DNA from 4 places in the Desulfurispora sp. genome. Region 1 is predicted to be linked to each of the others. Evidence: riboswitches for the same ligand, from Rfam matches in the RefSeq annotation. Region 1 holds a riboswitch; each other region holds the start of a gene.
What was found. Region 1 has a riboswitch for cobalamin ahead of thiC (phosphomethylpyrimidine synthase ThiC). Riboswitches for the same ligand answer to the same signal wherever they lie in the genome.

Region 1 (7,308 bases):
CATCACCCAGCTGGCCCTGACCATCACGGCCGTACAGATTGGCACCGGCATAGCCATCCTGCCGCGCCAGCTGGCCAAAGCGGCCGGGCACGACGGATGGATCAGCGCCCTGCTGGGGGGCTTGCTGTTCATCCTGCTGGGCCTGTTCATGCTGGGCCTGGCCACCCGCTTTCCCAGTCAGGATCTATACACCTATCTGCCTCGCATACTGGGTAAACCACTCAGCGTACTGATTATTGTTTTTCTGATTGTCAGTTGCCTGGGAGCACTGGCGGTAGGAACCCGGTCTTATGTCGATGTGGTGCAGCTCTGGTCGCTGCCCCGCACCCCCCGCTGGGTGCTGGCCACCCTGACCCTCCTGCCCGGACTGTATCTGGCCTGGTGTGGACTGCAGGCCATTACCAGGCTGGCCGAACTGTTCGGGTTTTTACTGGTTCTGGCCACATTTATGGTTATTTCCCCCTGGTCGGAGATCAACTGGGGCAACCTGTTGCCCGTGGGGGATGCCGGCTGGAAAAATATTGCCCTGGCTGTTATGCAAACCAAATACGCCTACGACGGCATTATCATTTTCCTGCTCCTGTTTCCCCTGCTCAAACCGCAGGACAGGCCCCGGGCCGGCCGGGCCCTGGCCGCCGGCATCACTATCACCACCGCGGTCTATACTTTAATGAGCATCATTACCACGGGAGTTTTTTCCACCGCAGCCCTACAGAGCGAGCTCTATCCGGTGATGACCCTGATCTCCCTCACCAAACTGGAAATAGTGCAGCGGATCGAGATAATTTTTATGTACATGAATATGATCACTATCATCACCACCCAGGGCCCCTTTGCTTACCTGATCACGGCCGGCCTGCAGAAGCTGACCGGCCTGGACCGAAAAATATTGCTCCTGCCTGTAGGCCTGCTCACCGTGTACCTGACCGCCTATCCGCTGGATCTTTTTGTCTTCGATACCTACAGCGAGTATATAGCCTGGGCCGTATTCCTGTTAGAAGCGGCCATCATCCCCCTGATCTGGCTCATTGCCCTGGTGCGCAGGCAAAGGGAGCAGTAACCAGACCTGTTTAGCCGGCCAGAAATGCCGCCGCTGTGGTACACAGGCAATTTTCCCCGCACACCGGACAGGGCTCGGGGCGTTGCTGCTCCAGAGCGGCGGCCAGGCGGTGGGGGTCCAGGGCCAGGTCAGCCCAGCGCTGCCAGTCCCCCCGCCGGGCGGCCTGCCCCATTTCCCGGCTCTGCTGCCAGGCCAGGCGGTTGCCCCGGGCCAGATCGGCGGCATGGGCGGCCAGACGGGCGGCCATCACCCCGGTGTAAACATCATCCTCGGTGGGCAGACCCAGATGTTCGGCCGGAGTAACATAGCAGAGGAAGTCGGCTCCGCTCTGTCCGGCCAGGGCCGCCCCGATGGCGGCGCTGATGTGGTCGTAGCCGGGAGCAATGTCGGTGGACAGGGTACCCAGAATATAATAGGGTGCCTGCTGACAGAGGCGCTTTTGCAACAGCATGGTGGCCGGGACGTGGTGCAGCGGCACATGGCCGGGACCTTCCACCATCACCTGCACCCCGGCGGCCCGGGCCCGGGCCACCAGCTGCCCGGCCACCATCAGCCCCTGGAGCTGGGCGGCGTCCAGCGAGTCGGCCGTGCAGCCGGGGCGGATGGCATCGCCCACACTCAAAGTGACATCATATTCCCGCAATATCTCCAGCAGGCGATCGAACTGCTCATAAAGCGGATTCTCCTGCTGGTTGTGCAGCATCCAGCCGGTCATAAAGGCCCCGCCCCGGCTGACAATATCGTTAATGCGGCCGGTTTCCTGCAATCGCTTTAATACATCAAAATTCAGGGCACTGTGTATGGCCATGAAGTCCATACCCTCGGCGGCCTGTTTTTCAATGACGGAAAATATGTCTTCGGCAGTCATGGCCACCACCGAACCGCGCTGTTCTATGGCCATCACTGCTGCCTGGTAGAGCGGCACGCTGCCTACGGGTACTCCGGCCGTGGCCAGGGTGAGCCGGCGCATGCCGTCAATGTCGCCCCCGGTGCTCAAATCCATAAAGGCATCGGCACCGGCCCGCAGGGCGGCGCGGATTTTCCTTTCCTCCAGGGCCGGATCGTCCCGGTCGCTGGAAGTGCCGATGAGGGCATTGACCTTAACCCGCAGCCCTTCGCCAATGCCACAGACTTTTTCCAGCCGGCGGTTTTTGTTTTTGGGTATGACTACGGTGCCCCGGGCCACTCTGTCCCGTACCACTTCCGGGGCGATGTTTTCCGCTCCGGCCACGGCCAGCATTTCGGGGGTAATTTCGCCGGCCCGGGCTTTTAATAACTGGGTCATGCAGCATCACCTTCCGGTAAATATTTTTATGCTTCCGGCAATAGTTAACAGGAATGTACCGGTTTATCCAGATACTGCGCGATCACCTGCATGGCGCAGTATTTACCGCACATGGCACAGGCGGCCGAAGCGGCACTGGTTTTCTGCCGCTGCTGGCGGGCCCGCCGGGGGTCAATGGCCAGGGCCATTTGTTTTTCCCAGTCCAGATTTTTGCGGGCCCGGGAAAGTTCATTATCCCACTCGGCAGCACCGGGCAGCCCCCGGGCCAGATCGGCAGCGTGGGCGGCAATGCGGGCGGCGATTACCCCTTCGTGCACCTGCCCGGCATCGGGCAAACCGGTGTGTTCGGCTTCTGTCACATAGCACAGGAATTCGGCGCCGGCCAGAGCGCTGAGCGCCCCGCCAATGGCCGCGCTGATGTGGTCGTAGCCGGGGGAGATGTCGGTGACCACCGGACCGAAGACAAAATAGGGAGCGCCCTGGCACAGGCTTTTCTGCAGGGTAACCGTGGCCGACAGGTGGTGCAGGGGAACGTGCCCCGGCCCTTTGACCATGATCTGCACCCCGGCCTGGCGGGCCCGTCTGACCAGCTCACCCAGCACAATCAGCTCCTGCACCTGTGGTGCATCCAGCGAGTCCTCCAGACAGCCCGGCCGAAAGGCATCGGCCAGAGCAAGCACCGTGTCATAGCGCCGGCAGATGTCCAGCAGGCGGTCAAACTGCTCATAGAGAGGGTTTTCCCGCTGGTTGTGCACCATCCAACCAATCAGATGGCTGCCACCAAAACTGACCAGCATCTCCTGCCGCCCGGCGCGGCGGGCCCGCTCCAGCACCGGCCAGGTCACTCCGGCATGCACGGCCAGAAAGTCCACCCCCTCCCGGGCCTGCTGTTCAATCACCGCAAAAAGATCTTCCACAGTCATGGACGAAGGGTGGCCATATTTCTCCCGGGCCACGGCCAGCGCCTGATAAAGGGGCAGTGTGCCCAGAGGCAGCCCGGCTTCGTCCAGAATTTTCCGGCGCAGAACATCAATGGGACCGCTGACACTGAGGTCCATCAGGGTATCGGTGCCGGCTCCCAGAGCGGCCTGCACCTTTTCCCACTCCGCGTCCGGGTGGACCGAGCGACCATACATGCCCACACTGGCGCTCACTTTAGTGCGCAGCAGGCGCCCGATCCCCACCGGCCGGCAGCGGGGACGCCGCTGACCGGCCAGCACCACCGCCCGGCCCTCCGCTACTTCTTCCAGCAATTGTTCCTCGGAAACATTTTCCTGACGGGCCACCTGCCTGAGGGCCGCTGTTGCTTCGCCCTGCCGGGCCAGTTCCAAAATTGTGGTCATAATCAAACCTCCCCTGAAGATGTAAAAAAGCCCACAACTCTTTCAACAAGAGCTGTGGACTTTACCATCATCGCACAGTAAACCTGTAGCCCTGCCGCGTGGCTACCAGCGAGCATCCGGCAGGCAGGTCTCCTGGCTCACGGGTCATCATCCCGGCTCACCTTCCCGGCCTGACGGCCAGTGGTGCTCGAACCGGACTCACCGCATACAGTGGCGGGACCGCGCCGTTTCAAACCCTGCGCAAAGCACCTGGGCAGCGGGTTTGCCGGTCTTCCCTATTCTCCTTGCCCCGGGACTCTCCCGGCCCCGGGCAAAGCACCTGCCGGACATATGCAGTTTTACAGCAATCTCGAAACCTGAACCGACGGGAAATAATACCACCCGTAATAATGTGAGTGTATTCTCTGCTTCCGGCAATTTTCCTGCCAGCAGGCAACAATTTATTTTGGCATCAAATAAATCTTTTCACTACTCAGTTGATTATGATAAAATATTTCTGCTTACAAGCGCCGCTTGTATACAGAATATTGTTTTTCTTCTCAACTATTTTGCCAGTATATTTCAAGATGTGACATTTTATTTAAATCTACACCGTTGGGAAAAGAGGGGTTTAGAATGGCACAGGAACTGGAAAAAAGGATTAAAGAAACCGGTCTGAAAATTTACCAGCTCATTGAGGGAGATGCCCCGTCGGTTTTCAAAAAAGAATTCTGGTCGGGCAAAATAATGGACTGGTGTATGCGCAACGAAGCCTTCAAAGTGGAAATGTTCCGCTTTGTTGACGTTTTCCCCAGCCTGAGCTCGTCGGTTTCGGTAGCCAAACACATTCAAGAGTATTTCTGCCGCCCCGATCAAGACTTCCCCAGCAGCCTGCAGTGGGGTCTCAAGCTGGTCTCGCCCAATTCGCTGGTGGCCAAGGTGGCCACCAAGGCCATTTCAGAAAACATCACCGGCATGGCCCGGCAGTTTATTGTGGGGGAAGACGCCCGCGATGCGCTCTCCACATTGAAGAAGCTGCGCAAGGAAGGCTTTGCTTTCACCGTCGATCTGCTGGGGGAAGCGGTGGTTTCCGAAGCCGAGGCCGACGAGTTCTACCAGCGCTACATAGAACTTTTCGAAACCCTGGCCAGAGAGCAGAGCAAGTGGAAACCTCTGGGCAACAGCCCGGGCGATCTGGACTGGGGATTTTCGCCCAAAATCAATGTTTCCATCAAACCGTCAGCCATGTATTCCCAGATGAATGCCCGGGCCTTTGATTTCTCGGTGGAGGCCGCGCTGAAAAGGCTGCGCCCCCTCTTTCGCCAGGCCAAACAAATTGGCGCCGCGGTCCTGCTGGATATGGAGCATACCGGGCTGAAGAACCTCACCCTGGCCATGTTCAGGAAGCTGCTGGAGGAACCCGAATTCCAGGATTACGAGCATGCCGGCATAGTTATTCAGGCCTATCTGAAAGATAGCGAGCAGGATTTGCGCGATCTGATTGACTGGGCTAAAGCCCGCGGCCGGCGCATTACCATTCGCCTGGTCAAAGGAGCCTACTGGGATCAGGAGGTCATCCTGGCCCGGCAGCAGAACTGGGAAATCCCGGTGTTCACCAATAAATACGAAACCGATGCCAACTATGAAAAGCTGGCCCGCATCCTGCTGGAAAACCACCAGTATGTGTCTTTTGCCTGTGCTTCGCACAACATCAGAAGCATTGCCTATGTCTGGGAGGTAGCCAAAGAACTGAACGTACCCGACGGGCGGTTGGAATTCCAGGTGCTGTACGGCATGGCCGAGCCAGTACGCAACGCCCTGCGCAGAGTGGGGCTGCCCTTGCGCCTTTATGCGCCCATTGGTCAGATGCTGCCCGGTATGGCCTACCTGGTACGCCGGCTGCTGGAGAACACGGCCAACGAGTCCTTCCTGCGGCAGAGCTTTGCCGAAGGGACGGCCCGGGAACAGCTGCTGCGCAATCCTCTGGAACTGCTGGCCGAAAACCCCACCCCGCCGGAGAAAGTTTACAGCGCTCCCGAGTACGGCGACAAGGGCGCTTTTACCAATGAACCGGTCATCGACTGGACCATAGCCGAAAACCGGGAACGCTTTGCCCGGGCTCTGGAAAAAGTGGGCAAAGAGCTGGGCCGGAAAATCCCTCTGTACATTGGCGGACGGGAAGTGCTCACCGCCGAGGAAATCATTTCCACCAACCCCAACCAGTCCGACCAGGTAGTGGGCCGGGTGGCGGCAGCCACCCTCAAAGAGGCCCAGATGGCCGTGGAAGCAGCCAAGCAGGCCTTTCCGGCCTGGCGGGATACTTCGCCCCGCGAGCGGGCCGAAGTGCTTTTCCGGGCCGCCGGGGTGGCCCGCCGGCAGCGTATGGAACTGGCCGCGCTACAGGTCTACGAGGTGGGCAAGAACTGGAGCGAAGCCGATGCCGATGTTACCGAAGCCATTGACTTTCTGGAGTATTACGGGCGGGAAATGATCCGCCTGGCCCAACAGCGGCGCATGGGCCGGGCCCCCGGGGAAACCAGCCATCTATTCTACGAACCCCGGGGGGTGGGCGCGGTCATCGCGCCCTGGAACTTCCCGCTGGCCATCTCGGTGGGCATGACTGCTGCCGCCATTGTCACCGGCAACACGGTGGTGTACAAGCCGGCCTCCCTCTCCCCCATCACAGGGGCCAAAGTATACGAGATCTTCCAGCAGGCTGGACTCCCGGCCGGCGTGCTCAACTTCCTGCCCGGTCCCGGAGGTGCCATTGGGGATTACCTGGTCACCCACCCCGATATTGCTTTTGTCACCTTCACCGGCTCCATGGAAGTGGGCCTGCGCATCATCGAGCTGGCTGCCCGCACCCCGGAAGGGGCCCTGGGGGTCAAGAGCGTGGTGGCAGAAATGGGTGGCAAGAACGCCATCATTATCGACTCGGACGCCGATATTGACGAAGCGGTTGTGCATACGCTGTATTCGGCCTTTGGTTTCCAGGGACAGAAATGTTCGGCCTGTTCCCGGGTGATTGTCCTGGAGGAAAACTATCAGAAGTTTGTGGACCGGCTGGTGCAGGCGGCGCGCAGTATCAATATCGGTCCGGCTGTAAACCCGGAAACCTACATGGGCGCGGTAATAGATGAGCAGGCCCGGCGCAAGATCATGGGCTTCATTGAGCAGGGCAAAAAAGAAGGCCGGCTGCTCCTGAGCCGCGAGGACGTGGAGCTGCCGGGACACTATGTGCCGCTGACCATATTTGCCGATATTAAACCGGAGCACGTGCTGGCTCAGGAAGAGATTTTCGGCCCTGTGCTGGCGGTGATCAAGGTTAAAGATTTCACCGAAGCGCTGCAGGTGGCCAACGGTACTCGCTACGCCCTGACCGGCGGTGTCTTCTCGCGCAGTCCGGAAAATATTGAAAGGGCCAAAAGAGAGTTCCGGGTGGGCAACCTGTACATCAACCGTGGCTGCACCGGGGCGATTGTGGAGCGCCATCCCTTCGGAGGCTTCAAAATGTCGGGTGTGGGCTCCAAGGCCGGCGGGCCGGATTACCTGCTGCAGTTCATGGTGCCGCGCACAGTGACCGAGAACCAGATGCGGCGCGGCTTTGCCCCTGCCGAGGAGGAATGCTAGGCTTTCCCTTC
Region 2 (7,308 bases), on a different contig from region 1:
TTATGCAAGTTCAGGGCCAGGCGGGGCACCAGCCGGGTGCTCAATGCCAGCAGCAGAGCAAGGCGCCGGGCCGGACGGGCCAGCAGGCCCAGCAGGCGATCGGGGTGAATGAGCTGGTTGAAGATGACAAATACTCCCAAAACGGCCAGCAAGCGCACCCCGCTGGCCGCGCCATAACAGAGCGCTTCCATGGTCACCGGCGGCCCGCCGGGCAGGGGCAGGTGCCCAAGCACGGTATGCCCCGCCCGAATGAGCAGTGGGTTGAGCAGGGCGGCCAGCGCCGCCATGTAGAGGCCGGGGCGTAAAAAGTACTCCCCCGCTTCCCAGGCCCCCAGGGCGGTAATACCGGCCACCACCAAACCCAGGGCCGCCAGCAGATATAAAGGATGGTCCGTACTCAAAGCCAACACCAGCAGGGCACCCAGGTAAACCAGGGCCGCCAGCGGATGCCAGCTCTGCAGCCAGCTGCCCCGCTCCCGGTAAAAAAGTTTGTGCCACATGACTTACCTTTTCAATTCCTCCCAGACGGGCACCGGATCACCCATTTTGTTACTGTACCACCAGATCACTTTGTCTCCGGGCTGCAGGGTTTTGCGGTCGGCGGTCACGGCGGGGATTTCCTGATTCACCTTGTACATCCAGCCCGCCTGGCCTTTGTTTTCCTGCCCGGCAATGGCGGTTACAAAGCCGGGAAAGCGGGATGAAAGCTGGTAGCCCAGACCGGCCAGGTCCAGCACATCCAGGGCAGTGGGTGGTGTCCGGCCGGCGGCCGGCAGGGGCAGCAGCGCCGGGCCGAACAGCAGCTCACCCTGGCGGCCAACTACCGCCAGCCCCACCATACCGCGGTCATACCCGCTCTTCTCCCGGCCAAGCTCATCCGCCCCGCCGGGAGAAGCGGGCGGCCTGGCTGTCGTCGACCCGGCAGTTGCTCCGCCAGCAACGCTGCCAGCAACCCCATTCCGCTCCGCTCCGGAACCCTGGCCCGCCGCCCCCGGCGCGGGGTAGGCTCCGGTACTGCCCGGTTTACCTTCCCCCTTATCCTGCACCGTCAGCCCGCTACCGCCATCGGCAGCAGTACCGCCAACACCCCCCGCGCTGCCGGCACCGGGCCCGGCATCCACCCGGGAAGCGGTATTGACGGGCTGACCATTGCTCCCGGTTCCTGCCCCTGTCTCCGGTATTTGCTGTGCCGCCTCCGGCCCGGCCAAAGCAGTTCCCCTGTCAGTATCCTGCCAGTAATTGTAGAAAAGGGGTCCCAGCAGGGCGACCAATATGAACAACAGCGGTACCAAATAAATCAACGCATTACTTCGCCGGTTCACGGTATACACTCCTCAAAAGCCGGCCGGAAGCTTTCCCAACCTCCCGGCCGGCCCATCATCATTGGTGTGCACTGCACCTCTAGGGCGTCATTTCCAGCTGCAAAGCCCGCTGCAGGATCACCGCGCATTCGGCTCTGGTCAGGGGTGCCGCAGGATTAAGCCTTCCCTGGGCATCACCCCGCACCAAACCGGCCCGCACTGCCGCCTGCACACCCTCCCGGGCCCAGTCGGCCACCCCGGCAGCATCGGCAAAGGAAAGGGCTTGTTCGCCGGCGGCCAGTTCCCAGGCCCGGGCCAGCACCACCAGAAACTCCTGCCGACTAATGGGACGCTGCGGCGCAAATACCCCCCCGGCATCGCCTTGCATCAAGCCAGCCCGGCGCACGGCGGTCACGGCCGGAGCATACCAGTCGCTGGCCTGCACATCGCTAAACTGTGCTGCGTTGCCGTTCTCCCAGGATAACCCCAGCATCCGGCTGAGCAGGGCGGCCAGCTCGGCCCGGCTGAGCGACCGCTGCGGGGCAAACCTGTCCTGCCCCACCCCGTTGACTACTTCCCAGGCGGCCAGTTCCTGCACCGCCGGCCGGGCCCACTGCCACTGCTCGTCCTGCAGATCCAAGAAGGACACCTGCTTGCTCCGGTATAAGAGTACCAGGTAGCCACCCTGTTCCACCCGGGCCAGTACCTGCCGGCCGGCCTCGTCCAGCACGGCGGGCAGGGTCAGCCACTTTTGTCCGGCCGTCCACAGGGCCGGTTGCAGATTCTCTCCTTTTAAATATGCCGGCCAGGCGGACTTCAGCATCAATTGCAGGGATTTTCCGGTTGTCAGCGCCGGCAGTTCCAGCTTGTAGCAGGTAGAAACCACCCGCCAGCCGGAGGGCAGGGCGCTTTTGGCCTCTGCCGGCAGGCCGCTGCTCACCTCGCGCAGGGTCACCCGGCCAGCTGCCGCCAGCGCCCCTTCGGGCACCAGCAGGGCGGCCTCACCGGCCTGATCCTTCAGGAGAGCATTTTCACCCTTTTTCAGATCCTTCTCCAGGGCGGCCTGATGGCCGGCCAGTTCCTTCTGCAGCCGCCGCAAATCTTGATAAGCCGGCCTTATCGCTGCGGCCAGCAGGCGCACCGCCTGCCCCGCCTGCTCCAGGGAAGCCGCGCCGCCGGTCAAACTGCCCAGTTCCTGGAGGGCCTTTTCTCCAGCCGGCAGTTTTAACCCGCTCGGGCTGACGGCTGCACTGGCTGCATTACTGACCCCGCCGCTGCTCCCGGTATTGTTTTGTTTTTCCAGCTCATTCCAGGTGGGCACAGGATTGTTCATATCCTTGCTGTACCACCAAATCACTTTATCCCTGGCCTGCACCGCCTTCTGGCTGGCCAGCACCATGGGCACCTGGCCGTTCACACTGTACATCCAGCCCTGCATACCGCTGTTGGCCTGCCCGGCAATGGCCGTCACAAAGCCATCGCGATGGGTGAAGCTCAGGCCGGTGGCTTCCAGCGCTCCCAGGGCGGTCAGCCCCCAGCGGCCGCCGGCTTCCACCTCCACCAGCCCGGGGCGGAAAAGCAGTTCTCCATCCCGGCCCTGCACCGCAATGTACACCTTGACGGCAGCAGTAACCGTCCCGCCGCCACTGCCGCCGCTACCACCCCCGCCACTTTCGCTGCTGCCCGCACTGTCCGGCCAAGCCAGCACAGCGGTCAGCACCCAGGTGGCATCCATGGTGTTACGGGCAGCCCCGAAGGTACCGTCGGCCGCGTTATAGCTGTTTTGCCGCAGGTAATCCAGCGGGGTTTTACCGGCGCTGTTCTTCCAGCGGGCGGCATCTTGACCCAAGTGTTTTAAAGTGAGCAGCAGCTCGGCGTTGTCCACCGCCGGGTCGTCAAAAGGGGTGGCATATACGCCGCCATCGGCCTGCTGCAGGCCTTTCAAGTAAGCCAGTCCCTTTTGTACCGCCTGCTGCACCGCCGCCTCCTGGTAGCCGGGCAGATATTTCAGGACCCGCAGGGCCTGGGCGGTGGAAAGAAAGTCGGGGTAGTATTGATCAAAGGTTTCCCCCCAGGAGCCGTCCGCCGCCTGTTTGCTCAAGACATAAGCGCGGGCGGCGCTCTGGTCAATCTGGCCCAGCTGTCCGGTCTCGCCCAGGGCCAGCAGCACCCAGAAGTCGCTGTAGACGCTGTTTTCAAAAGAACCGGCCCCGGCACCCTCCTTAATCTGCCGCCCGGCCAGCAGGCTGGCCAGCCGCTCTTTCAGCTCATTCTGCTCCGGCCAGTGGTTTAACGCCTGCAGGCACCCGGCCAGGGTCTTGCTGCGCGATTTCACTGTCAGCTCGGTCGCCGGGCGGTTATTGGCCAGGGCGGCCAGCAACACCTCGGCGCTGGCAAAGGTGCTGTCATACTGCACCCGGATGGCCCCGGTATCACGATCCTGGATGTCCTTCAGATAGATAAAACCAGCCTCAATATCTCGGGCTACCTCACTGCCCGCCGTGCCGGCGGTGGAAAAGTAGCTCAAGGCGGTCAGCACCTGGCCGGTCAAATCGGCCTCCTCGGGCTCATAGCTGCCCCAGGCTACCCCGGCTGCCTGCCCCCAGGAGTTCTGATGGGTGTGTTTGTAGCGGTTCAGATAGGCCAGGGCGGCCTGCTGATCCAGCCCGGATAGTTTACCGGCCTGGCCCAGTGCGGTCAGCACCAGCACATCTTCATAGATGCTGTCACCAAAATAAACCTGCCCGTTTACCGTTTGCTGTTTAGTCAGAATGGCCCCGGCCAACTGGTTGACCAAATCATGCTGCGGCTCCACCGCCACCACCGCCAGCAGGTGTTTGGCCAGTTCCCCCGCTCCCAGGCTATCGCTGCTGCCATAAGCCTGCTCAGCCGTGCTCAGCACCTGGTCGTACAAACTGCCGGCGCTTGCCCGCCATTTGTCCGCCTTAAGATCCTCTCCGGCTACTGCCAGCGCCTGCACACAGCGATAGTCAAACTGCCCGGCGGCAGCGTACTGCCCGCTGTTTTTCTGATACTCACTGTGCAGGTAGCCCACCGCCCGGGTGATAGCCCCCTCCAGCACACCGCTTTCCCCATCTGGCAGCCAGTTTTTCTTTCGGGCTTCCGCCAGGGCCTGCAGGGCCGCTTTGGTGCCATAAAGGTTGGCGTAGGGACCGAAACTGCCGTCCGGGTTCTGGGTGCCCATGATATAACTGACCGGCGAAACCCGGTCGCCCAGTAGTCCGGCCAGCACCACCAGCCGGTTTTGCAAACTGGCGTCACCGGCCGTGCGTTTGGCCGCCGCCGTCCATTTGCTGCCGCCCAGCTCCTCACCGGCCAACAGCAAAATATGGGCGGTGTAGCCGTCCAGATCCTCACCGGCGGCAAAACGCCCCTGAATAAACTCCACCGCCTTGCTCTTGAGCTGCTGATCGCCAATCTGGGCGGCCGGTGCCCTGGACGGGGAGAAAAGACCCGCCAGAACCAGCAGCAGGGCCAGAAAAACCGGCCATACCGCCCCCGTACACCCTCTTGCTCTGCTACAGGCCGCGCGGTTAAACACTCCCTTAAATCCCGCCAGCTGCCCCATTGCACATACCTCCCACAAAATTACTCATCTATTTTTACCCACCGGCTTACCCCGCCGGCCGGGGAGTGGAAAAAAGAATGGTCCCGGCGGAACGGCTGTCCCGCCGGTGAACAAGAGGAGAAATATAAGGGTAGGAGATGAATGATAAGGATGGGGTTAAAAATTAAAGCCCCGCTTTCCCGTAAAGGAAAGCGGGGCTTTGTCTGCACCTAGAAAGCTACCCGGTAAGTAACCAGGTAAACGAGCAGCCCAGCACCGGCCTTTCCTCGGAAGGCGATACTGCATTCCGCCCAGGCAGGTCTCCTGACTTGTGGATCCACACCGCTTTTAGCTCCAGCCTTCCCGGGCACCCCGCCATTACTGGCCGGGCTCATCGCCCAGTGACTGCCGCCCCTTGGGGACGGTGGACTGCGCTAAAAGGGCTCCCCACTTACAGTGGCCGGACCGTCCGGGATTTGCACCCGGTTCCCTTTTCACCCCGGCAAAGCCGGGGCACCTGCGCGGTAGCTATATAATTGTCCAAACAACCAGAGTCGCTCTACCGGCCTCACACCGGCCAGCGTCCCTTGCCAGCATCATACCACCTATTTGCCGGGCTGTCCAGAGGGTATTTGAACAGAATTATAATAATATTTCACTCCAACTCCTTCTCCCGCCCGTCCTGCCAGCGGTGGCAGTTGAAGGGCGTACCGTCCAGGTTGATGCGGTAGATGTCCCGCTCGGCACACTGGGGGCATTTCATTTCGGAAAAACGCTGGCCCTGACCGCAAGGAATTTCCCACTCGTGGTGGCAGCGGCTGCATTTGAAGCGCTTCATCACCAGCTGGAAGTGGCCGCCTTCCATGCGGATGGCTTTGCCGTTGACCAAAGCATCGGCAATTTTGCTGCGGGCGGCAATGAGAATGCGGTGGTAGGTGGGGCGGGAAACGCCCATTTTTTCGGCGCATTCTTCCTGCTCCAGGCCCAGCAGGTCTTTTAAGCGAATGGCCTCTACTTCCTCAATGGTCACAGTAACCTCGGAAAGGGCGCTTAAGGGCACCCCGGCCGGCTTAAAGAAGGTCAGTTCTGGAATGTATTCCACGCGGCGGCACTTGGGCGGTCTGGACATGAGCTTTTCTCCTCCTGCTATAAGTTTCAGCTAAAAATTTGTTTTGCTTATGTTTTTATCTATGCACATAAACACCTACATTATAGATGCCCGCCCTTCGCGTGTCAATAATTTTACTTGCGTCCGGATAATATTTTTGTCCATTCAATGCCCCAATAAGACCATTACGGCCTGTTCATCAATGTAAACAATCATACACATAAATTATTAGGCTTTACAGCGTCTTTATGCACCATTGTTCCCGCCCACTCGCCCGCACATTTTTCATACATTTCACTGCCTATATCCTGCCCTGAGCAGACAAAATGACCCCTTTGGCGCTACCCGGTCATATAAAAGCCCCCGGCCAAAAATCCGGGGGCTTTTTTCTGTATCCAGGGGGTGATCAGGTTATTAACGCCAGTCTTTAGAACAGACCCTTCACCGCGCCGGTCTCCACATCCACGTCGATACGGCGGAAGGCCGGGTCGGAGCTGGTGCCGGGCATCAGGCTGATGGTACCGGTCATGGGGCAGAGGAACTTGGCGCCGGCAAAGATGAGCACGTCGCGCACCGGCAGCACCCAGCCCTTGGGCACGCCCTTCAGGTTGGGGTCGGCACTTAAGGAGAGGTGGGTCTTGACCATCATAGTGGCAAAGTCTCTGTATTCGGGATTTTCCTCGAACATCTTGGCCTTGGCTTCGGCTTCCGGCGTCCAGGTCACGCCGTCGGCGCCGTAGACTTCGCGGGCGATGGTTTCCACGCGCTGGCGCAGCGGCATTTCCAGCGGATAGAGGAACTTGAAGTCCACTTTTTCGTTGCAGGCGTCGATGACCGCGTCGGCCAGCTCCAAGGCACCTTCGCCGCCCTTGAGCCAGTGCTCGGACAGGGCGCAGCGGGCGCCGGCCTGCTCGGCATAGCGGCGCACCATGGCAATCTCTTCCTTGGTGTCGGTGTGGAAAGCGTTGATGCACACCACGGGGTTGATGCCCGCTTTACGCACAATGCCGATGTGGTGCAGCAGGTTGGGAATACCCTTTTCCAGCAGCTCCAGGTTTTCCTTGGTGTATTCTTCGGGCAGGGGACGGCCCGGCACTACTTTGGGACCACCGCCGTGCATCTTGAGGGCGCGGATGGTGGTGGTGACCACGGACACGTTGGGAGTAAGCCCGCTCATGCGGCACTTGACGTTCCAGAACTTTTCAAAGCCGATGTCGGCAGCAAAGCCGCTCTCGGTGATGTGGTAGTCGAACATCTTCAGACCAATGCGGTCGGCGATGATGGAGGACTGCCCGATGGCGATGTTGGCGAAGGGACCGGCGTGCACCAGG
Region 3 (7,308 bases), on a different contig from region 1:
GGCCGCCGGATCGAACACCGTGATGTCGGCCGGACAGCCGGGCTGCCAGTTGCAGACCGGCAGATGCAGGATGTCTGCCGGCGCCGCCGCCATTCTGGCCGCGGCCCGGAGCACATCCAGGTGCCCGGGCAGCACCAGCTCGGTCCAGACCAGGGCCAGCGCGGTTTCCAGGCCGATAATGCCGAAGGGAGCCAGATCATACTCCACTTCCTTCTCCTGCCGGGCATGGGGAGCATGATCGGTGGCAATGGCATCAATGGTACCTTCGGCCAGACCCTGCCGCACCGCCGCCACATCTTCCGCGCTGCGCAGGGGCGGGTTGACTTTGGTCGAAGTATCATACCCCTCCACGGCCGAATGGGTGAGTGTGAAATGATGCGGGGTGGCATCGGCTGTCACGGGCAGGCCCCGCTTTTTGGCTTCCCGGATCAGGCGCACCGACCCCGCCGTGCTGACATGGGTAAGGTGCAGCGGACTGCCGGTCAACTCGCAGAGAATGATATCCCGGGCCACCATCACTTCTTCGGCCGCCGCCGGTATGCCCTTGAGGCCCAGCCGGGTGGACACATATCCCTCATGCATGACCCCACCGGCGGCCAGTTCTTTATCTTCGCAGTGGGAGATGATGGGCCGGCCCAGCATACCGGCGTACTGCAGGGCCCGGCGCATTACCGCCGCACTGCGCACCGGCTGCCCGTCATCCGAGAAAGCCACTGCTCCCCCGGCGGCCAGTTCGGCCATTTCCACCAGTTCTTCCCCCTGGCTGCCTTTGGTGATGGCCGCCACCGGATAAACCCGGGCCAGGCCGGCCTCCCGGGCCCGCGCCTTGATCAACTCCAGCACCGCCAGATTGTCGGCCACCGGGTTGGTGTTGGGCATGCAGGCCACGGCCGTGAAACCGCCGCGCACCGCCGCCGCCGTGCCCGAAGCAATATCCTCTTTGTACTCATAACCGGGTTCGCGCAGGTGCACGTGCAGATCAATCAGGCCGGGCAGAAGGAGCTGGCCGGTCACATCCAGCACCCGCGCCCCCCGGGCCGGCAGCCTGGCCTCCACCGCGGCCACCCGGCCGTCCTCCAGCAGCACATCGGCCCGGTGCACCCGGTTCTGCCAGGGATCCACCACTTCACCGCCCCGCAGGATCACTTTCATTACCGCCACCTCCCCCGATCAGCAGATACAGCACGGCCATGCGCACGGCCACTCCGTTGGTCACCTGCTCGTTGATCACCGATTGGGCGCCGTCCGCTACATCGGCGGCAATTTCCACGCCCCGGTTGATGGGGCCGGGGTGCATCACCAGCGCATCCGGTGCGGCCAGGCCCAGTCTTTGCCGGCTCAGGCCGTACAGGCGGGCATACTCGCGCAGGGAGGGAAACAGGCCCTGCTGCTGCCGCTCCAGCTGCAGGCGCAGCATCATCACCACGTCGGCCCCGGCAATGGCCCGGTCAAAGTCGTGATATTTTTCCACGGGCAGCTGCTCCAGGCCGGACGGCAGGAGCGTCTCCGGCCCGCACAGCCGCACCCGGGCACCCAGTTTGCTCAAACCCCAGATGTTGGAGCGGGCCACCCGGCTGTGGGCAATATCGCCCGTAATCACCACGGTCAGGTCGGCCAGCCGCCCTTTCTTTTCCCGGATGGTAAACAGGTCCAGCAAAGCCTGGGTGGGGTGTTCATGGGCTCCGTCACCGGCATTGATTACAGCACAGTCCACCTTTCGGGCCAGCAGGTGGGGCGCTCCGGCCATGGGGTGGCGCAGCACCACCGCGTCGGCCCCCAGGGCCCGCAAAGTGGCGGCCGTGTCGATCAGACTCTCCCCTTTGGTCACACTGCTGGCCGCGGTGGCAATATTCACACTGTCGGCACTGAGGTGCTTGGCGGCCAGCTCAAAAGATGTGCGGGTGCGGGTGCTGGCCTCGTAAAAAAGGTTGATCACGGTCTTGCCCCGCAGCGCCGGCACCTTTTTAATGGGACGCCCCAGAATCTCCTTCATGGAGGAGGCAGTGTCCAGCACCAGGTTGATTTCTTCCCGGGTCAGCTGTTCCAGACCCAGCAGGTGCCTGCTTTTCAAAGGCATGGTTTTCACCTCTCCAGCATGAACTAAAAGGCATAAAAATAAGCCCCGCCACCGGCGGTATCGCACCGCCGGCAGCCGCAGGCCGGCAAAAGGAATAACGATCATCCGCCCCCCTTGCCGGCCTCTCCGGACCGTCTTTAAAGGATGGGTCATCCCGGTATTTCCATAATCTGCACCATGTCCTGTCCGTCAATTTCGGTCAGGTTTACGGCGACCACTTCCCGGGAGGAAGTGGGCACGTTTTTGCCTACATAATCGGGCCGGATGGGCAGTTCCCGGTGTCCCCGGTCTACCAGCACCGCCAGCTGAATCAGGCGGGGCCGTCCCAGATCCACCAGCGCATCCAGCGCCGCCCGCACCGTCCGGCCGGTAAAGATCACGTCATCCACCAGCACCACTTTTTTGCCGTCAATGGGAAACGGTACCTCGGTGCTGTGCACCACCGGCTGGGTGGCCAGAGTGCTCAGGTCGTCCCGGTACAGGGTGATATCCAGGATTCCCACCGGTACTTCCCGCCCCTCGATCTCCCGGATGCGTTCGGCCAGCCGCCGGGATAGCGGTACACCGCGCCGCCGGATGCCCACCAGCACCAGATCCGCCGTGCCCTTATTGCGTTCAATAATTTCATGGGCAATGCGGGTGATGGCCCGGCGGATGGCCTCTTTGTCCATGATCTGCGCCTTGGGAACCAGGTTGTGGAACATCATTTCTCACCTGCAATCAAAAAGCCTGCTTACCGCCGGTAAGCAGGCCAGACTAACCTTGCTCTGTTCATACCTTACCGGCCTCACGGGACCGATGTTAAAGGAGTATATAGGCATTTGTTAAAGGGTACCATATCAGCAGCAGAGCTGTCAAACATAAAATAATTTAAGCTGCTGATTGCTAACATCAATATTATTTGATATGATATAGCCATGTTGAACAGCCAGAAAATAGCCCGTGCCCTGAGCGACCCGCTGCGTTATCAGATTTTACTGCTGCTGGCCCGCACCAGTCCGAGCTGCTGCCCCGCCCCGTTCGGCGCAGACGGCGCTGCTGGCCTGTGCAACTGCGAAATCATGGCCAGGATGAACCTGATTCAGTCGCGGGTTTCCTATCACATGAAAGAACTGGTGGAAGCCGGCCTGGTCACCGAAAAACCCAGCGGCAAGTGGAAGTATTATTTTTTAAACCGGGAGGTGCTGCAACAATTCATCCGCCAGCTCCAGCAGGATTTTGATCTGGAGTAAATTTTTTTGGGCTTACACATCAATAAAATTTGATGCGTAGAATAAAATACCAACCCACGGGAGGTACTTGTTTAATGAAAGAAGACATCCGCAACTTCGTACGCCGCAAATACGCCGGTGCCATCCAGCAGAAGCAGGGATGCTGCAGCAGCACAGCAGGTGGTTGCTGCAGCGGCGGCGAGTTCTCCTGCGACCCGATCACCGCCGGCCTGTACCAACCGGAGGAAATTGCCGGCCTGCCCGAGGATCTGATCGCCTCCTCCTTCGGCTGCGGCAACCCCACCCTGCTGGCCGACCTGCAGCCGGGCGAGGTGGTGCTGGATCTGGGCAGCGGCGCCGGCCTGGACGTGCTGCTCTCGGCCCGACGGGTAGGTCCCACCGGCAAGGTCTATGGCCTGGACATGACTGATGAAATGCTGGCCACCGCCCGGGCCAACCAGCAGCGGGCCGGGGTGGACAATGTGGAGTTCTTGAAAGGTTACATTGAAGACATCCCCCTGCCGGATAACAGCGTGGACGTGATTATCTCCAACTGTGTGATCAACCTTTCCGCCGACAAAGACCGGGTGCTGGCCGAAGCCTACCGGGTTTTGAAGCCCGGCGGCCGGCTGGCGGTGTCCGATATTGTGCTCACCCGCCCCCTGCCTCTCCAGGTGCAGCAGGATCTGCTGGCCTGGGCGGGCTGTGTGGCCGGCGCCCTGCTGCAGGAAGAATACAGAGAAAAAATGGTGCGGGCCGGATTTAAAGACATCTCCATCCAGATCACCCGCACCTATGATTTCACCGACCCGGCAGCCGCCAGCATTCTGCCCAACCTGAGCGAAGCCGAGAGGCGGGATTTAAACGGTGCCGTGGCCAGTGCCTTTATCCGGGGCTACAAATAACTCAGCTTAATTCGGCCGCTTTGTCCCTGTCCACGTCGGATACGCCGGCATCCTGGAAGCTGGCCATGCGGGTGAGCATCCCCACGGCGGCTTCCAGCAGGGGCATGGCCAGGGCGGCCCCGGTACCCTCTCCCAGGCGCATATCCAGCTGCAGCAGCGGCTTTAAGCCCAGGTGTTCCAGCATCAGGCGGTGTCCCTGCTCTCCCGAGAGGTGAGCCGGGATCAGATAGTCCCGGCAGGCCGGGGCCAGGGTGGCGGCAATCATGGCGGCGGCGGTGGAGATAAAACCGTCCACCAGCACGGGTTTGCGGTGGGCCGCTGCCGCCAGCACCACTCCGGCCAGGCCGCCGATCTCCAGTCCGCCCACCCTGGCCAGCACATCCAGGCCGTCGGCCGGGTCGGGCCGGTTTACGCGCAGCGCGCTGTCCACGGCGGCAATCTTGCGCGCCAGCACTTCATCATTGACAAAGGTGCCCCGCCCGGTGGCTTCCGCCGCCGTAAGTCCGGCCAGGCAGGCCAGAATGGCGCTGCTGGGCGTGGTGTTACCAATACCCATGTCACCCAGTGCCAGCACATCGGCGCCGGCCGCCACCTGCTCCCCGGTTACCCGGATGCCCACCTCCAGGGCAGCCACCGCTTCCTCCCGGCTCATGGCCGGACCACGGGCGATATTGTCCGTACCGCTTTTTACTTTTAATGATAACACACCGGGAATATCCACCGGCACTTTGACGCCCACATCCACAATGACCAGCCTGGCTCCCACCACCTGGCTGAAGACGCTGACACCCGCCACCCCGCCGGCAAACGCCCCCAGCATCTGGTAGGTGACCTCGGGCGGGGCAATGCTCACGCCTTCCTCCACCACACCGTGGTCGCCGGCCATCAGCACAATCACTTTGTTTTGCACCGGCGGCCGCAGACTGCCGGTAATGCCGGCCAGCTGCACCGCCAGTTCCTCCAGGCGGCCCAGACTACCGGGCGGCTTAATCAGGCTGTCCACCCGCTGCCGGGCTTTTTCCATGGCCGCGGCATCCAGCGGGGCAATGGCGCTGATAGTTTCCTGAAGCAATGACATAGCAGTTACCTCCCCTGTTAAAAATAAACAGTCCACGGCTACAGCTAGCCGTGGACTTTACCATCATCCAGCGGATTACACCGGCAGGCAGGTCTCCTGACTTCCGGATCCACGCGCCGCGCCGCCTTCCCGGCCCGGCACGGCCAGTGGCTGTAAATGGCGCTTTGCTCCCCGGTTACAGTGGCGGGTCCGTCCGGGATTTGCACCCGGTTCCCTATTCTCTGTCCTGAAAGGACAGCACCTGCCGGTGTTAGATATTGTATAATGATCAGGCTGTTTTTTACTTTCTACAGAGACCGGTTTTTTCCTGCTCGGCCAGTAGATCTTTTTTGCCCCAGCGGGTGATATCCACCCCTCGGGCCGCCAGCCATCCGGCGGTGGCACCGGTAATCACTAGCGGCAAACGGGCCAGTTGTTCCACCCGGGCGGCGCCGAGCAAAAACATCACCCGGCGCATGCCCAGGAGCAGATCATCAACATAAGCGCAGAGGGACTCCTCGGAATGGTAAACCGCCTGCAGCAGCGGACGGGCCATGCCCACCAGCCGGGCCCCGGCCACCAGCGCCTTGACCATATCCAGGCCAGTGCGCACCCCGCCCGAAGCAATGATGGTCACGGGCAGTTGCAGGTCCAGACACTCCAGCAGAGCCGCCGCCGTGGGAATACCCCAATCGCCCAGCTCGGGCCACAGCGCACCCCGCCGGGCCAGCTCAATTTGCAAGAAGTTGGTACCACCCCGCCCGGCAATATCAAAACAGGTGATACCGCCGGCATACAGGCGGCGCACCACATCCCGGGAAAGACCCGACCCCACTTCTTTGACGATTACGGGTACGGTCACCTCCCGGGCAATCCGGAAGATATTCTCGGCCACCCGTCCGAAATTGGTCTCCCCTTCGGCCATGGCCAGTTCCTGGGCCGCGTTCAGGTGCAGCTGCAAACCGTCCGCCGCCAGCATTTCCACCGCCTGGCGGGCCTCTCCGGGATGGCAGGTGGCGCTCAGGTTGGCCAGCACCACCCCGGACGGGTTTTCCTGCCGCACCACCCGAAAAGTGTGGACAACCGCCGGATCCTCCAGGGCGGCTTTCTGGGAACCCACCGCAATGGCCAGGCCGCGGCGAGCGGCCAGCCGGGCCAGGGCCCGGTTGATGGGCAGTGTTTTTTCGTGCCCGCCGGTGAGGGCGTTGATCAAAAGCGGTGCGTCCAGCCGTTTACCCAGAAAGGAGCAGGAGAGATCAACATCGGCCGGTTCTATTTCCGGCAGGGCATTGTGCACCAGCAGCAGGTCCGGAAACCCGCTGGTACCGGCTTCCTCCGGCTGAGCCAGCGCCTGTTCGATATGCTGGATTTTACGGTGCTGGCGGTCCAATCATCTCGCCCCCCGGTGAGTTCTGACCACTGCTGCCGGCAGCACCCTGCTCCGCCTGCTCCGCCGCCTTGCCCAGGCCCTTTTGCAGAATACGGTTGATCACCACAGCGGTTTCCGCCCGGCTGGCATTTTGCTGCGCGTGCACTTTGTTCTCGGCATCACCCCGGATCAAGCCGGCACTGCCGCAGGCCAGTATGGCCGGACGCGCCCAGGCGGGAATGGCGGCCAGATCGGCAAATGCCGGGGCGTCCGGGCTGGCGGCAGGCAGCTGGAGCACCCGGTTCAGCACTGCTGCCATCTCGGCCCGGGTGAGCAGGCGGTCGGGCTGAAACGTACCGTCGGGAAAACCGGTCAGGTATTTTTGTCCGGCAGCAAAAGCCACATAGGGTGCCGCCCAGTCCGGTATCCCGGCCCGGTCCTTAAAGGGCAAAGCGACACCTTTTCCGCCGGACTGGTTCTGCTGTCCCCAGCCCAGAGCCCGGCCCAGCATGGTCACAAACTGGGCCCGCGTCACTTTTTCCGCCGGCAGAAAGAGTGTTGCACTCACACCGCTGACCACCTTCAACTGGTACAGGTTGTACACTGCCGGATAGGCCCAGTGTTTTTCCTCCAGATCAGTAAAAGGCAGGGGAGCCTTGATGGTAAACGGAACAGTTATCCTCTGGCTG
Region 4 (7,308 bases), on a different contig from region 1:
GAGCAGCAGTTTTTCCCAGTTGCTGATGCCGCTTTGTACAATGTAGGTATTCAAGTTCTGCCAGACGGTATTATCCTGGTTGATTTGCAGGGGTAGGCCCTGTACCAGTCCGGTAAGCAAACCGCCGGTGTTCCAGGTACCGTCACTGTTTTTCTCCCCGCTGCGCTGCAGTAAAATAGTGGGCGGAGGGGAATTTTGCCATTTTTCTTGCCAGCATTGCTGGAAAAGTTCGCGCAGGGGGGCTTCCCGGTTGGTGCCCAGCATTTCCAGCAGGATAATATCGGCCTGTAAAAAGGTTTCCTTAATGGCTTGCCGGCCGCTGCTGCTTTCCAGGTCATTGGGGCTGAATACGCGCAGCCGGAGCGGATAGGGTGCGGCGGCCTGATCGGTCAGATTATGATAGGCCTGCACTAAAGGAGATACCAGCGAATTGGTGCCGGTGATGATCACCAGCGAGGTAGACTGCCCCGGCGCACTGCTTTGTTCTTCAGCTGGCAGGGCGGACGGGCCGGTTACCAGCAAAATTCCCAGCAGCAGGTAAATAGTGAGCAGGCGTACTATAAGCCGGGGCCGGGGGTTGGTGGGCAGCAGGGGTTTATTAAACGGCCGGTCTTTGGATAAAGCGGACAAGTTCTTCCCTCCTGAATTTTATGGAGATTCGCTTTGAATCAGGATTAATTTGCCGGTGCGGGGGTCTTTGTAAACAGTGCCCATTTCCTGGTAGCCGCTGCCCCCCTGGCTTTGCCAGCCGGGCAGATCTTTAATTTCCTGGCCCCGGGTGGCATCAATGACCCGCACTCTGGGGGCAGTGCCGCTCTGGCTTAAGGGCTGGATTTGCCAGACCGAGACCAGTGCGACTATTAGCCCTACGCTGAAGACAAACATCACATCGGCCAGATTGGCCAGGCTGCTTAAAGGGTTAAATTCTTCTTCCGCTTGTTGCCAGCTTTTTGATTTCGGGCGCAACATTTTCTTTCACCTCGATAGCGGTTTCCAGTAAGGCTTCTAAAATGGCCAGGTCGTGGCCATACCAGCGGCGGCGCACCTTGGCAATGCAAAAGGCGATGCCGCCGGCAAAAATGCCCACTATAGTTGCATCAAAAGAAACAATCAGATAACTGGCCAGCTGGCTGAAGTCACCTTTGCCCAGTCCTACCAGGCCCGGGCCCAGGGGGATCAGGGTGCCCATCAGGCCCATCAAGGGCCCCATTTTGGCGATCAGCTCGGTTTTTTCACAGCGCCGGGCCAGCAAATTTTCCTGTTCTTCCAGCAGGGTTCTGGCCAGCGGTCGCTGGCCGGCGAGATCCGGGCCGGCCAAGTCGTTGTAGCGGGCCAGGGGTTGCGCCAGTGTGGGCGGTAGTTGATCTAGCGGCAGTACGGCAATTTGCCCCTGGGCCTGGCGCAGCTGGCTGAGCAGAGCTGCTGCGTCCAGCTGACCGGACTTGCGCCGCTGACCCAGCTCGCCCAGCAAAGTGCCGGCTTCCAGCAGGGCCTGCAGCACAAAGTAGAGCAAGATGGCCAGACAGGGTATGAGCAGACTCTGGCCAATGACATGCAAAAACCGGGTGAGATGTTCGGTACCGGCAACGGTCATGGATTCACCTCATTTGGCACTGTGGAATGTTTCCGGGACTTCCAGCGGTGTTTTTCTCCCAGGTAGCCCAGGAGCAGTATAATTAGACTGGCACCCGCTACGGCCACCAGCTGGTCGGGCGGGGCGATTTCCAGGGGCTGAAAGGGCATATGCATGGCGGCCACCAGATTGGGAATGGCAAAGACGCAAAACAGGGTGAAGGAGCCCAGGGCCAGCAATAGAAATTGCAAGGCACTTTCCAGATCAATCTGCCATTTTTGCAGCAGCTTTTGAGAAAGCCAGCTGCTGCTAAGAGTGACCAGCAAATAGAACAGGGCGGTGCCTGTGGCCAGCCCGGGAGCGGACACTTGCAGACGGGTCGACAGCAGGGTGCTGGAAACAGCCAGGGCTAGCACGCAAAGCGGGCAGGGCAGCAGGGCGGGCCAGATCTGCCGGCCAGCCGGGGTGCGGCTGGCTGCTGCCAGGTAGAGCAATAAAACCCCGCTAAGGGTGGCTATGTGGAAAGTATATTTGTCTACCAGTGCGGCCAGTTGCTGGTGACATTGCTCTGCACTCAGGGCAGCCAGTAAAAGAATGAGCGCCAGAGATCCGGCCATGGGCCAACGCTGGCGCCGACCCAGAGGTACTGTGCCCAGCAGTAGGCCGCTTTTCAGGGCCAGCAGTAAAGTGGCAGGTAGCAAGGCGAGCAGGGCAAGCAGCAAACAGGTGCACCTCCGCAATTAATTTAACTAACCCGGATGAAGCAGGAAAGCATCAAATTCGCCTTGTCCGGGTAGCCCGTGCCTTTCGCAAGGCGAAGAAAGGGGTAGTTCACTAAATGGGGAAAACATAAAACCCTCCGCGCCTTTGGGTCAGGAGCTGGAGGGTTGTGGTCCGGCCCGGGTGAAGCGGGCAGTGCCAGGCAGCAAAAATAACACCTCCCTGTTCCGCGCAGGCTGTGCGGTGTTTGAGCGAACAGGCAGGTCTCCTGGCTTCGGATCACTGGAGGCTGACGCCTTCCCGGCCTGATGGGCCAGTGGCTTTGTGCCAGCTCCTCCCCGTCACAGTGGCGGGACCGCGCCGGATTTGCACCGGCTTCCCTTTTCACCCTGGCGCAGGCCGGTTGGGTCTGCGCCAGGGCACCTGTTCGCGGTATGCGTATGGGGTTGTTGGTGGGGCGCGGGGCCCCCGTTGGGCAAGGGAGAGGAAAATTTATCCTCAGGATACTTATAGTAAGCTACCATATGTCTGCAGAAAAAGTCAATGAGCAACCAGCTTTGTAGGGGCAATTGGCGCTGCTTTTTTTTCTTTTTTTCTTGCAATTTTATCATAATTCTGTATCCGCAAATTGTGTGGCAATGTTAATAATAGTAAGTATTGCCTTTAAGTAGCACAAGGAGGATTTTGCTCCCCGCTCCGATTTCATAATTTTTCACATTTCCTCTGAATTTCTGCCACAATCCCGGTTTAGAGTAAGAGCAGGCCAGGGACAACACCAAAATTTACGAGGGAGGAATGTGAAATGTCCAACTGGAAGACCAAGACTGTGGTTGCGGCGCTGGCTCTGTCCATCATGGTGCCCGGTGTGGCCATGGCTACATCTACCAGCAACGCCGGCGGTGCTGGTCTGGCGGGTAAAATAGCCGGTATGGCCTTTCCGGGCCGCCATTTCAAGGGGGATCCGGCCAAACAGCAGGAAATGCAGCAAAAGCTGCTGGAACTGGTGCAGAAGTATACTCCCGAATCTTTAAGTGAATGGCAGGAGGCTCTGGCTGAACAGGAGAAACTGCGCCAGTCCCTGCCCTCAAAAGAGCCCCGGTGGATGTCTCAACTGACTGATGGGCAAAAAGCCCAGCTGAAAGAGGTCATGGACAGGGTGCGGGATGGCCAGCTGACCCGGGAGCAGGCCAGAGAAGAGCTGGCCAAACTGGGCCTGGACAAATACCTGCCGGAGCAGCCGGGTGGTCCCAGAGGTGATGGCGCCGGGCACAATCTGCTGGGCCAGCTGATGAAGGCAGCCAGCAGCAGTGATGAGGCCAAAATAAAGGAATTGCTGCCCCAGGCCCTGCAAATGCTCAAAGAGCGCAACCAGCTGATGCAGGAAAAGATCAATAACAGCAGCACATCAGCAGGTAATAACTAGAGATTAAATGGATTTACCGTAATGCTGCCCCGGTTGGTGGCTTGCATATACCCCTTCTTCAGGCAACCGGCATCCGCTTTGGGTTACGGTTGCCTGGCTGTTGTTAAATGTTATATTATGGGTATAAGAGAAAATAAGTTTAGTAGCGGTGGGTTTCGTGAAAGAATTACTGGGTTGGATGGGAATTTTCTTGCTTTTAGGCACTTGTCTGCCCTTTTTATTACGCCGTTTGCCGGTCCTTTCTTCTGTGGCCGGCTCTTTACGGCATACCCTGGTCCGCATCCATCACCGCATTGCTCTTGGCGGGCTGGTTATTTTGGCCTGGCATGGACTATTGATGTTGTCTGGTGGGTGGGGCTGGCTGACCCACCGTGGTGCAGCGATCTATTCGGGTGTGCTGGCCTGGATGGTGACGCTGCTGGTGGTGCTGCTTGCTGTGTACCGGCAAAATAAGGCTATACCACTGCGTTTGCACTGCTGGTTAGCGGGTCTGCTGGTGCTGCTGGTACTGATGCATTTATAGTGACATTCACAATGCTTTGTGCAGGTTGGTTAACCGGGATGGTAATTGGCGGGACAGCAAACTGCTCAAACAGCAGGAATATTCCTGTGCTGGCCGGGGGGGTAACAATTTGTACCGCATATTCCTGGTGGAGGACGAGCCCGATTTGAACCGGATATTAACTACCTACCTGGAAAAGGAAGGCTGGCAGGTGCACAGCTTTTTGGATGGCGAAAGCGCCCTGGCGGCTGCGGGCGAGCAGCCGCACCTGTGGATTTTGGACATTATGCTGCCTGGCATGGATGGCTACCAGCTGCTGCGGCAGATCAAGGCCCGGGATCAGCATGTGCCGGTGATCTATATTTCGGCCCGCGATGCCGACATTGACCGCATCGTAGGACTGGAGATGGGTAGTGACGACTATCTGGCCAAGCCATTTTTGCCCCGGGAACTGGTGGTGCGGGCCCAGCGCGTGCTGGAAAGGGTCTATGCCCGGGAGGTGGCCGGGGTGGCTTTGATCCCTCTCTCTCCTTATGTGCTGGACGAGGCCCGGCGGGAGGTGCGCCTGGGGGACGAGGTCATGGACCTGACCAGCAAGGAATATGACCTGGCCCTTTTCTTTGCCCGGCACCGCGGGATGGCTCTTTCCCGGGAGCAGATTATCAGCCATGTTTGGGGTGAGGATTATGTGGGCAGCGATCGCTCGGTGGACGATCTGGTGCGCCGCCTGCGCAAAAAGCTGCCCGAACTGCGCATTGAGACCATTTATGGTTTTGGTTACCGGATGACGGTACGCTAAAGGGCCATGGAGCGTTGCAGTGGGCTGATGCCGGAAGGCGGTGCGGCGTACCGGGCCAGAATCTGCTTGATGTGCCCGCTGCAGCAGGGACAGGGCCGGCAGCCGGGCGATGGTTGGGAATGAATTGGGGACCTGCGCGGAGAGGGTACGAGCGGCTGTCTTTGAAGAAGGGTGGGAGTAGTTTGCCCAGGTTGTGGCTCAGTGGGGGATTCCCGCTCTGGCGGTCCCTTTCCCTGCAGTGGAAAATCTGGCTGGCCATTTCCTCGGTCAGTCTTTTTCTGTATATTGCCGCGCTATTTTTGATGCCGGCCATGGTCAGGGGCTTTTTCAGCGCGCTGCTGCTCCAGCCCCACCCGCCGCCGCCCCGGGTACCGGCGACCGAGTCCCTGCCGCCCTATGCCAGCATTCAGGGTCTGCGCCTGCGGGGCTTTACCCTGCTGGATGACGGCACCACTTTGCCGCCCGGGGCGCAGGAGGCCCTGCCGGCGCGTTTGCTGGAGGAAATTAAGCAGCATGCTGTGGCGCAAAGCGCCCCGTACCAGCTTTACCAGAGCCGGTCCGGTCTGGACGACCGTCAGGCCATCCGCTATGCCGTGCGCCGGGAGGTAGTTTACGGGCGAACCATTTACCAGATCTCCTTCTTGCGCCGGGCCGAGGAGGAGCAGCTGGTGAGCACTCTTTTGCTCAACTTCATGCTCTACGCAGGCATTGCTCTGGTGGTGAGCTGGTTTGTTTCACTGCTCATCGTCCGCCATCTCACCCGGCCGCTGGTGCAGATGGAAAGCCACGTGCGGCGCATCGCCGGGCGGGACTGGCATGAACCGCTTAAATTGGAGCGGGGTGACGAGATTGGGCGCCTGGCCGCTTCAATTGAAGCTATGCGCCGCCAGCTGGTGAAGCAGGATGCCGCCCAGCAATCCATGCTGCAAAACATTTCTCATGAGCTGAAAACGCCGGTCATGATCATCCGCAGTTATGTCCAGGCTATCTCCGACGGCATTTTCCCCCGGGGTGATCTGGCCGGCAGCCTGCAGGTAATCGATCAGGAAGGCCGGCGGCTGGAAAAACTGGTGGGCCAGCTTTTATATTTGACCAGGCTGGACTACCTGGCGGGAGCAGGCGCCGCCCGGGTGGTGGAACAGGTTGAGTTAAGCCGGATAGTGGAAGAAGTACAGAACCACTATCGCCTGCAGCGGCCGGAGATAAGCTGGCTGATCAACCTGGCTCCCCTGCATGTGCCCGGTGACCCCGACGCGCTGCGCGTGCTGGTGGAGAACCTGCTGGACAATCACCTGCGCCATGCCGCCACCCGGCTGGAGGTGCAGCTGGATAGGGGTCCTGCTCCGGCGGGGATGGAGGAGTGGTCCGGCCCTGCGGCCAGGGACTCCAGGGACGGGCTGGCGGATGGCGGCAGTATGGGCCCGGCTGGCACTTCATCCGGGACCGCTTGCTCTGATGCTGAACAGCGCGGAAAACTTTGGGCGGTGCTTTCCGTATGGAATGATGGCTCGCGCTTGAGTGATGTCGAGCAGGCGCGCCTGTTTGCTCCCTTCCAGAAAGGCCGGCGCGGCCGGAGCGGGCTGGGGCTGAGCATCTGCCGGCGGGTAGCCGAATTGCACGGCGGCACCATTGTTCTGACCAACCACCGGGATGGGGTGCTCAGCAGGGTCTGGCTGCCGTTAGCAGTTCCCGTTCTTCCACCCGGTAATACTGCACATCTGTAAAGCCGGCTGTGTTTAGCCAGTCGGTGTACTGCGCCAGGGTCCAGGTACCGCCTTTTTCGGTGTTGACCAGCATATTGACGGCAAAGATGGCGGCCTGGGGGGACTGATCCCGGAACAGATCAACAATGGCTATCCTTCCGCCGGGTGATAGCTCATGATGTACCCGCTGGAAGAGGGCGATGTTTTCCTCTGCCCCGTAGATATGACAGATGTTGCCCAGTAAAGCCAGATCAAAGGGCCCTTGGGGCAGGCCCTGGTTGAAATCGCCCGCTACCAGCCGGATATTTTCTGCCGGGCCGAGCTCAGGGCGCATCATCTCCACCACTGCTGGCAGGTCCAGTACGGTGACACTGGCTCCGGCGGCGGCAAAGGCCCGGGCGTAGGTCAGAGGTCCGCCGCCGATATCCAGCACCCGGGGGCCTGGCGGCAAACCTTCCAGGCAGACCGGCACAATGACCGGGGCGCTTTTTTTAGCTGTATGCTGCATGGCGGCCATGAAGTGTCCCTGGTGCTGCGGTGTGCGCTCGCGCGGCGCGGGCTGGCCACTTTGCAGTACCGCAGGCAGGG

Region 2: another riboswitch for cobalamin. It lies ahead of ACUVTU_RS08085 (S-layer homology domain-containing protein); the one in region 1 lies ahead of thiC (phosphomethylpyrimidine synthase ThiC).
Region 3: another riboswitch for cobalamin. It lies ahead of cobT (nicotinate-nucleotide--dimethylbenzimidazole phosphoribosyltransferase); the one in region 1 lies ahead of thiC (phosphomethylpyrimidine synthase ThiC).
Region 4: another riboswitch for cobalamin. It lies ahead of ACUVTU_RS10155 (DUF2162 family putative transporter); the one in region 1 lies ahead of thiC (phosphomethylpyrimidine synthase ThiC).

What each region holds. Positions count from the first base shown of each region.
Region 1 covers NZ_JBRAJI010000008.1:34,752-42,059, forward strand. Annotated here, with positions in the region: gene ACUVTU_RS03490 (GerAB/ArcD/ProY family transporter) at 1-1,060, shown strand, start outside; gene bzaB (B12 lower ligand biosynthesis ThiC-like protein BzaB) at 1,071-2,345, opposite strand; gene thiC (phosphomethylpyrimidine synthase ThiC) at 2,390-3,688, opposite strand; cobalamin riboswitch at 3,794-4,026, opposite strand; gene pruA (L-glutamate gamma-semialdehyde dehydrogenase) at 4,304-7,297, shown strand; gene ACUVTU_RS03510 (cation diffusion facilitator family transporter) at 7,294-7,308, opposite strand, start outside.
Region 2 covers NZ_JBRAJI010000025.1:20,863-28,170, reverse strand. Annotated here, with positions in the region: gene ACUVTU_RS08095 (energy-coupling factor transporter transmembrane component T) at 1-500, opposite strand, end outside; gene ACUVTU_RS08090 (DUF4430 domain-containing protein) at 504-1,322, opposite strand; gene ACUVTU_RS08085 (S-layer homology domain-containing protein) at 1,402-4,890, opposite strand; cobalamin riboswitch at 5,167-5,405, opposite strand; gene ACUVTU_RS08080 (DUF134 domain-containing protein) at 5,525-5,998, opposite strand; gene ACUVTU_RS08075 (formate--tetrahydrofolate ligase) at 6,405-7,308, opposite strand, start outside.
Region 3 covers NZ_JBRAJI010000018.1:24,380-31,687, forward strand. Annotated here, with positions in the region: gene ACUVTU_RS06605 (dihydroorotase) at 1-1,152, opposite strand, end outside; gene ACUVTU_RS06610 (aspartate carbamoyltransferase catalytic subunit) at 1,127-2,077, opposite strand; gene pyrR (bifunctional pyr operon transcriptional regulator/uracil phosphoribosyltransferase PyrR) at 2,227-2,784, opposite strand; gene ACUVTU_RS06620 (ArsR/SmtB family transcription factor) at 2,995-3,309, shown strand; gene ACUVTU_RS06625 (arsenite methyltransferase) at 3,384-4,193, shown strand; gene cobT (nicotinate-nucleotide--dimethylbenzimidazole phosphoribosyltransferase) at 4,195-5,271, opposite strand; cobalamin riboswitch at 5,341-5,531, opposite strand; gene fni (type 2 isopentenyl-diphosphate Delta-isomerase) at 5,552-6,640, opposite strand; gene ACUVTU_RS06640 (S-layer homology domain-containing protein) at 6,621-7,308, opposite strand, start outside.
Region 4 covers NZ_JBRAJI010000037.1:19,471-26,778, forward strand. Annotated here, with positions in the region: gene ACUVTU_RS10140 (cobaltochelatase subunit CobN) at 1-630, opposite strand, end outside; gene ACUVTU_RS10145 (DUF2149 domain-containing protein) at 649-969, opposite strand; gene ACUVTU_RS10150 (MotA/TolQ/ExbB proton channel family protein) at 920-1,594, opposite strand; gene ACUVTU_RS10155 (DUF2162 family putative transporter) at 1,591-2,295, opposite strand; cobalamin riboswitch at 2,535-2,735, opposite strand; gene ACUVTU_RS10160 (hypothetical protein) at 3,096-3,716, shown strand; gene ACUVTU_RS10165 (hypothetical protein) at 3,874-4,239, shown strand; gene ACUVTU_RS10170 (response regulator transcription factor) at 4,349-5,017, shown strand; gene ACUVTU_RS10175 (sensor histidine kinase) at 5,200-6,741, shown strand; gene ACUVTU_RS10180 (methyltransferase) at 6,677-7,308, opposite strand, start outside.